Linked DNA regions of Lewinella sp. 4G2. The protein of the gene in region 1 interacts with the protein of each later gene in a pairwise test. Links are inferred from orthologs where the notes say so. Each region holds a gene or a part of one and is shown on either strand. Other genes may lie near its edges.

Evidence for each region.
Region 2: the proteins of A3850_RS11360 (region 1) and ftsA interact in binary tests that used the Escherichia coli proteins (3 or more experiments, as listed by UniProt). The link is inferred for Lewinella sp. 4G2 from one-to-one orthologs.

The regions. Positions count from the first base shown.
Region 1 is NZ_LVWJ02000014.1:2,713,007-2,716,551, forward strand. Bases 231-3,127 are described here. They hold A3850_RS11360 (rod shape-determining protein), read right to left. Parts: upstream 2,250-3,127; coding sequence 1,212-2,249; downstream 231-1,211. Other genes in these bases: A3850_RS11350 (hypothetical protein), read right to left, coding at 231-275; mreC (rod shape-determining protein MreC), read right to left, coding at 299-1,126; A3850_RS11365 (glycosyl hydrolase), read right to left, coding at 2,553-3,127. Outside these bases: more of A3850_RS11350, read right to left, coding at 1-230; more of A3850_RS11365, read right to left, coding at 3,128-3,545. UniProt on the Escherichia coli protein: Forms membrane-associated dynamic filaments that are essential for cell shape determination. Acts by regulating cell wall synthesis and cell elongation, and thus cell shape.
Region 2 is NZ_LVWJ02000014.1:2,839,210-2,842,800, forward strand. What follows is about bases 237-3,179. They hold ftsA (cell division protein FtsA), read left to right. Parts: upstream 237-967; coding sequence 968-2,392; downstream 2,393-3,179. Other genes in these bases: A3850_RS11880 (cell division protein FtsQ/DivIB), read left to right, coding at 237-715; ftsZ (cell division protein FtsZ), read left to right, coding at 2,608-3,179. Outside these bases: more of A3850_RS11880, read left to right, coding at 1-236; more of ftsZ, read left to right, coding at 3,180-3,591. UniProt on the Escherichia coli protein: Essential cell division protein that assists in the assembly of the Z ring. May serve as the principal membrane anchor for the Z ring.

The DNA.
Region 1 (3,545 bases):
AATTGGCGCATGTAACCGGTGAAGCAGGCCGCCGCCATGTGCACCCCCAGTGATTCGTAGAAGAGGTCCGTACCAAAGCCCAGTAGGAAGGCAAAAAGCACCACGAGCGGCCGTGGCGTCCGGAGCGGGAGTAAAGCGATGAAGAGCGGACTGACGATGATGGACAGGTAGGCCGTCCCCCCAAACGAAATACTCACCTGCCTGAACAGGAAAACCTGCAGGAAGAGAAAAACGACAAACCGTATTCCATTACTGATGGGGTCGGAACCGCGCATATTAGGTTAGTCGTTAGCGTTGATTAGTTAGTCTCTCCCTCGTCGGCAAGGCCAGACAATTCATCTTTGAATAGGTCTTGCACGACGAATACGTCAGTCTCAATCAAGGGGTCATTGGATAGCGCTACGCGCAGGTTCTGGCTTCCCGTGCCCGGCTGTACCTCCGCCGACTCAACCGTCCCAATCACCTGGTTGGTTGGATAGACGTTGGAGTAACCCGTACTGAAGATCGTATCCCCGGGAGCGACTTTGATGTAATCCGCCAAATCGGTTACGGTGACGTAACGCGGATCCTGGCCATCCCAACGCAGGGTGCCAAAATCGCCGGAGCGCAAACCCGCACTGATGCGAATACTCTGGTGCAGGACGGAGAGCACCCGCGCGTGGTTCTCCGTAACCCGGTCTACGATACCCACCAACCCGGTGGCTCCCACTACGCCCTGGCCGGGCCGGACGCCAAGAGTACGTCCACGGTCGATGATCAGCGTATTGTTGGGCCGGTACGGCGAGCGGTTGACGACGTGGGCAGTCAGGTAGTTGTAACGCTGGATGAGTTGGCGGTCTTCCATCGAATCCACCACCACCTTGGCGTCATAACTGCTTTCGGGGAGGAGCTGTCGCAGCCGGGCCGTTTCCTGGCGTAAAGCTTCGTTCTCCGCCTCCAGGTCCAGGTAATCCCGCGCGCTCTCCGTCACGCTACGGACGGCCCCCGCCCGGATGCTCCAGGTTTCGGCGGCGATGGAAGCCTGGGGGCTGTTGAAGCTGATGATGCAGTACATACTTACCAGCTGCAGCGCCACGAAGGTGAAGAAGCTGCCGTTGCTGAAAAATATGCGGAGTAGTTGCTGCACGGGGTAGTCTGTAGTCTATAGTCTGTAGTCTTTAGTCTTGAGTAGATGCACTATAGACTAAAGACTACAGACTATAGACTGATAATTAACTTACGCTGGAGCTCGGTACCAAAATACTCTTGTACCGCCGCGTATCCGCCAAAGCCTTGCTGGTGCCACGGACAACCGCAGTCAGGGGGTCTTCGGCAACGTGGACGGGTAGTTGGGTTTTGGCACTGAGACGCTTGTCCAAACCACGGAGGAGGGCACCACCTCCGGTGAGGTATAGGCCGGTCTTGTATATGTCGCTGGCGAGTTCCGGAGGCGTCGTCTCCAGGGCACGGATGACGGCTTCTTCGATAGCCTGAATGGATTCATCGAGCGCCGCGGCAATCTCCTGGTAATTGACCGTGATCTGGCGGGGGATACCGTTGAGCAAGTCCCGGCCATTGACGGCGTAATCTTCCGGTGGGTTATCCAGTTGGCCGAGGGCGGAACCTACGTGGAATTTGATCTGCTCTGCCGTCCGCTCCCCAATCAGGATGTTGTGGCTTCGGCGCATGTAGTTGACGATGTTCTCGGTGAACTCATCCCCCGCCGTGCGGATGGACTGGTCGCAAACAATTCCCGACAGGGCGATGACGGCAATTTCCGTCGTGCCACCCCCAATGTCGATGATCATGTTGCCAATGGGTTCCTCTACGTCGAGGCCGATACCGAGGGCGGCGGCCATGGGTTCGTAGATGAGGTAGGTCTCTTTGGAGTCTACCCGGGCGGCGCTTTCAAATACGGCGCGCTTTTCTACTTCGGTGATGCCGGAAGGGATGCAGATCACCATTTTGAGGTGGGTGAGGAATGACTTGCGGGTCCCGATCATTTCGATCATCCCCTTGATCATGTGTTCGGCGGCGCGGAAGTCGGCAATCACCCCGTCCTTCAGTGGGCGGACAGTCTGAATGTTTTCGTGAGTCTTCTCGTGCATTTGCATGGCGCGGTAACCGACGGCGATGGTCTCCTCCGTTTTACGGTTGATGGCTACGATGGAAGGCTCGTCAATCACCACCTCTCCATTCTGAATGATCAGGGTATTGGCGGTCCCCAAATCAATGGCCAGGTTTTGCTGAAAAAGACTGAATAACCTCATGTATTCCGGTGGTTAGCGTAGCGCGATGCTGTTTCGGCCGTGGGTCGGTTTGAAGTAGGTTCTTGACCGCAGAGTCAAAGTGTTTACCCCGGCACTTAGTATTGAGTTGGTGTAAAGTAAGGGCAACAATTAGTCGCCCTACTTACAAAGTGCAAAAGTCGCAAAAATTGCCCGTAAGTGATTGATGTTTACGGGATTTATTAGTGCAAGCAGTAGTTAAAAAGAGAAAGCCCGTACATCCATCCGCTCACTCTAGTAAGCGGATGGAATGCACGAGCCTCAGGAATTGATTTCGGGACGGAACTACTTCACTTCGAAGGAATGCTCGACCACGTTGCTGCCGGCCGCCACCGTCAGGGTATAATTGCCTTTGCGGAGGTAGAAATTACCGTCCTTAGCAGCTTCCACTTTAGCGGCGGGGCGGCTGCTGTCTTCCTGTATATTGGTCAAGGCAACGCTGACCATTTCGGCAAAACGCCCATCGAAGGTCTGGTCGTAGGTGAACTGGTTGATGCCCGGCATCAATTTCAGATCCCGCTGGTAGAGGGTTGTTCCGTCGTCGCTCTTGATCCTTAACTCCGCACCCGCGGCAGCGCCCGGATTATAAACGGCGAACTTCATTTCTGGCTTACGGGTCTGAAGGTCAAAATCCAGGGTGCCGTAGCGGCTGGAGTAACGGACAACCTCGGGAGCATCAATGGCCATGGCACCGGATTCCCGCGCGGCGGCCTGCAGGAGTTTGACGTTGGCCTTGTAAAGTGACCGCCCGTGGGTGCCGACGATCAGGTCGCCGCTGGGCTCGTGAATGACAAGATCGTGGACCGCCACGGCCGGCAAGCCATTGTTTACGGTATTGAACTTCTTACCGCCATCGATACTCACGTAGAGGGCGTGGTCGGAACCGACGAAGAGTAGGTTGGGGGAGGAATAGTCTTCCAGGATCACGTTAGCGGGCTCCGTGGGTAGGAACTGACCGATTCGGTCCCAGCTGGCCCCTTGGTCGGTACTCCTGTAAACGTGGCTCGTGAAATCATCATTTCGGTAACCATTGAGGGTGAGGTAGACGGTGGAAGCATCGTGCTTGCCCGCGGCGATTCGGCTGACCCACAGATTCCGCGGCAGCCCGTTGTTGATGTTCGTCCAGGTCTCGCCACCATCATCGCTGCGGTGGATCAAGCCATCGTCGCTACCAACGTAAAGCAGCCCTTTGGTGATGGGACTTTCGGAGATGGAGGTAAGTGTCGCGTAGGCAACGTCGCCCGGCTTGCCACCCTGCGTCAGATCCTCACTCGTAAT
Region 2 (3,591 bases), 130 kb from region 1 along the record:
CATTGCGATGTCGGCCATCGGAACCCGCGAAGCCTCCCACGTACAAACGGTGGCCCCCGTCGTGATGCCATTACCCGATGGTAGTGCGCTCGTCACGCCCGAACAATTATTGGAAAAATTGTCCGCCAGTTTCACCAAACCGTTGAGCGCTCTTTCACTAGCGGACATTGACATCAAGCGGGTAGAAGATGTATTGGAAAACCAGGCTTTCGTCGCCGATGCGGATGCTTTCGTGGATGATGATTTGCAGTTAAATATCATCGTCACCCAACAAGTACCCCTCCTACGGGTCATTGCGGAAAACGGACAGAATTACTACCTGGATGAGAATGGTTTGCGGATGCCACTAAGTGAAAACTACACCGCCCGCGTCCCGGTCGTTACGGGCAACATCGTTTTGTGGTCGGACGACTTTATGGAGGATTCTGATAACCAACTTTACCAATTGGTACAATTTGCCCGCCACATTCGGGCCGATGAATTCCTCAACGCACTCGTCGAACAGGTTTACGTAAACACCGCCGGAGAATGGGTGCTGGCCCCCAAAGTAGGCGACCAAATTATTCACCTCGGCCGCTACCACGAAATGACTACCGTTGAGCGTCTCGAACGCCTGAAAACTTTCTACCGGGAGGGCGTGCCCTACGAAGGATGGCGCAAGTACAAAAGCTTCGATCTACGTTACAACGATCAGGTGGTAGCCCGGAAAAACTAAGCAAGAAAGTGGCGAATTTGAGCTGCTCGTAAGCCCCTCCAATCCACCACAAAAAAATATCACTTTAAATGAAAATTTTGCGTCTAATTAGCCTCTGAAAGTAAATTGTTATGAGTACATTTACAACTAAGCGATGAAGCACTCATTGCATTGGATTTCAGGAGGCAAAATGGCCCCAAATTTTTGATTTTCGACCGCTGAGACGACCCTCTCCAAGTCGAATTATTTTATATTCAGCTAAATAGGTTTAGAATGTCTGATACCACTCAACAACAAATTATTGCTGCGCTAGATATTGGCACCACCAAGGTCTGCGCACTCGTCGGAAAACGCGACGAGCACGGCCAACTGGAAATCCTGGGGACGGGAAAAGTACAGTCCGAAGGCGTCATGCGCGGCGTCGTCAACAACATCGAAAAAACGATTACCGCAATCAAAGATGCGTGTGATTTAGCCCGTCGGTCAAGTGGGGTAGACTTTGATGTCGTCCACGTCGGTATTGCCGGCCAACACATCAAAAGTTTGCAGCACCGCGGTATGCTCGTGCGGGATAACGCCCGGGAGGAGATCAGCCAGCGCGACATTGACCGGCTCATCAGCGACATGCATAAGTTGGTATTGCCCCCCGGTGATAAGATTCTTCACGTGATTCCGCAGGAATACACCGTTGATATGGAGCAAGGCATCGTGGACCCGATCGGTATGTCCGGTAGCCGCCTCGAAGCGAACTTTCACATCATTACGGGCCAGACAATGGCTAGTAATAACATCAACCGTTGCGTGGAGCGCGCTGATCTTGAAATGGCGAGCGTTACCCTCGAACCCATTGCCAGCGCCGCATCCGTACTGTACAAAGACGAAAAGCAAGCGGGCGTTGCCCTCGTAGATATTGGCGGAGGCACCACCGACATCACCATTTACAAGGATGGTATCATTCGCCACACGGCGGTCATTCCATTCGGTGGCAACGTCTTTACCAGTGACATCAAGCAGGGCTGCACCGTCATGTACGATCAGGCAGAAAAACTGAAGATCGTTTACGGCCGTGCCGTCCCCAACGAGGTGCAGGAGAATCGTCTCATCGTAATTCCCGGATTGCGTGGTCGTGATCCCAAAGAAATCAGCGAAAGAAACTTATCCCGCATCATTATGGCGCGGGGAGAAGAGATTTTGGATCACGTACAGTGGGAGATCCGCCGGGCTGGGTTCAATCAGCACGACTTGATCGGAGGCATCGTTTTGACGGGCGGTGGATCCTTACTTAAGGACCTCGATAAGCTTACTGAGATCCAAACCGGAATGTCCGCCCGCCTCGGCACTCCCGTAGAGCACCTGACGCACGGATACCAGGAAAAACTGACCAGCCCTGTTTACGCTACCGGCCTCGGTCTTTTACTCCAGGGATTCAGCGATATTGATGCTGGCCGCATCGAACCAGTCCTATCCCGCCGCAAGGAAAAGGAGGCTGCCGCTAAAGCCGCTGCCGAAGCCGCTGCTCTCCGTGTCCAGGAGGACAACAACATGAAGGAACGCCAGGCAGCTCAGGCAAAATTGTTGGAACTCCAACGCCAGCGCGAAGCCGAAGCTGCTACCAATTCCGGACAGAGTGGCTGGTTGAACAATATGTTCAAAAAGACCAAGGAATGGTTCGAAGCGGAGCCGGACGCCGATCTTTAATCGTCCGCTAATGTCCGGCAGCTGTACGTTTCCTACGTATTCACCTACCGGACATTGCACCCGCGGCAGCGCAAAAACAACTTAATTTATACCATATAAAAATTTGGGTGAGAGAATTGACCATTTCACCCAAGCCCGCAGTAATACTCTCTAGCCAGTTTCAAAAAAGGTGTGAAAACGGTGAGGACCGAGCCCGCGGGCACAAAACCTGAATTATGACTATCGATTTCCCTCAGGGCGAAGCGCCCATCATCAAAGTAATCGGTGTAGGTGGCGGTGGCTCTAACGCCGTGAACCACATGTACGAACAAGGTATCATTGGCGTCGATTTCGCCATCTGTAATACCGACCACCAGGCCCTCGAACAGAGCCCGGTGCCCACCCTCATGCACCTCGGCCCAAACCTGACCGAAGGACGCGGAGCCGGCTCCAAGCCCAACGTTGGCAAGGCCGCCTGCGAAGAGAGCATTGAAGAGGTAAAGAAATACCTGAATAACAATTGCCGGATGCTCTTCGTCACCGCCGGAATGGGTGGTGGTACCGGTACCGGCGCGGCGCCCATCATCGCCAAGACCGCCCGTGAAATGGGCATCCTGACGGTGGGTATCGTAACCCTCCCCTTCACCTTTGAAGGCCGCCGCCGCGCGACCAACGGAATGGAAGGACTGAAAGAATTGAAGGATAACGTCGACACGCTGATTGTCGTCAGCAACGACAAACTACGCCAAATCCACGGCAACCTGAGTCTGAAGGATGCCTTCTCAAAGGCGGATAACATCCTGACGACCGCCGCGAAAGGTATCGCCGAGATCATCACCGTTCCCGGTTACGTAAACGTTGACTTCGAAGACGTCAACACGGTAATGCGCGACAGTGGAGTAGCCATCATGGGCACTGCAATGGCGGAAGGCGACGACCGCGCCCGCCAAGCAGTGGACCAAGCCCTACACAGCCCACTGCTCGAGGATAACGACATCCGTGGTGCTGAGCACATCCTGTTGAACATTACCTCCGGTAAGCGGGAAGTGACGATGGATGAGATCTTTGAGATCACTGAATTCGTCCAGGAAGAAGCTGGCTACGGAACGGACCTTATCTGGGGTAACTGTTTCGACGAAAGCCTCGGTGATAGCTTGAGCGTGACCGTAATTGCTACCGGTTTTGGTGGTCGCAAGACCCTCAGCTCCGCCAGCGGAACT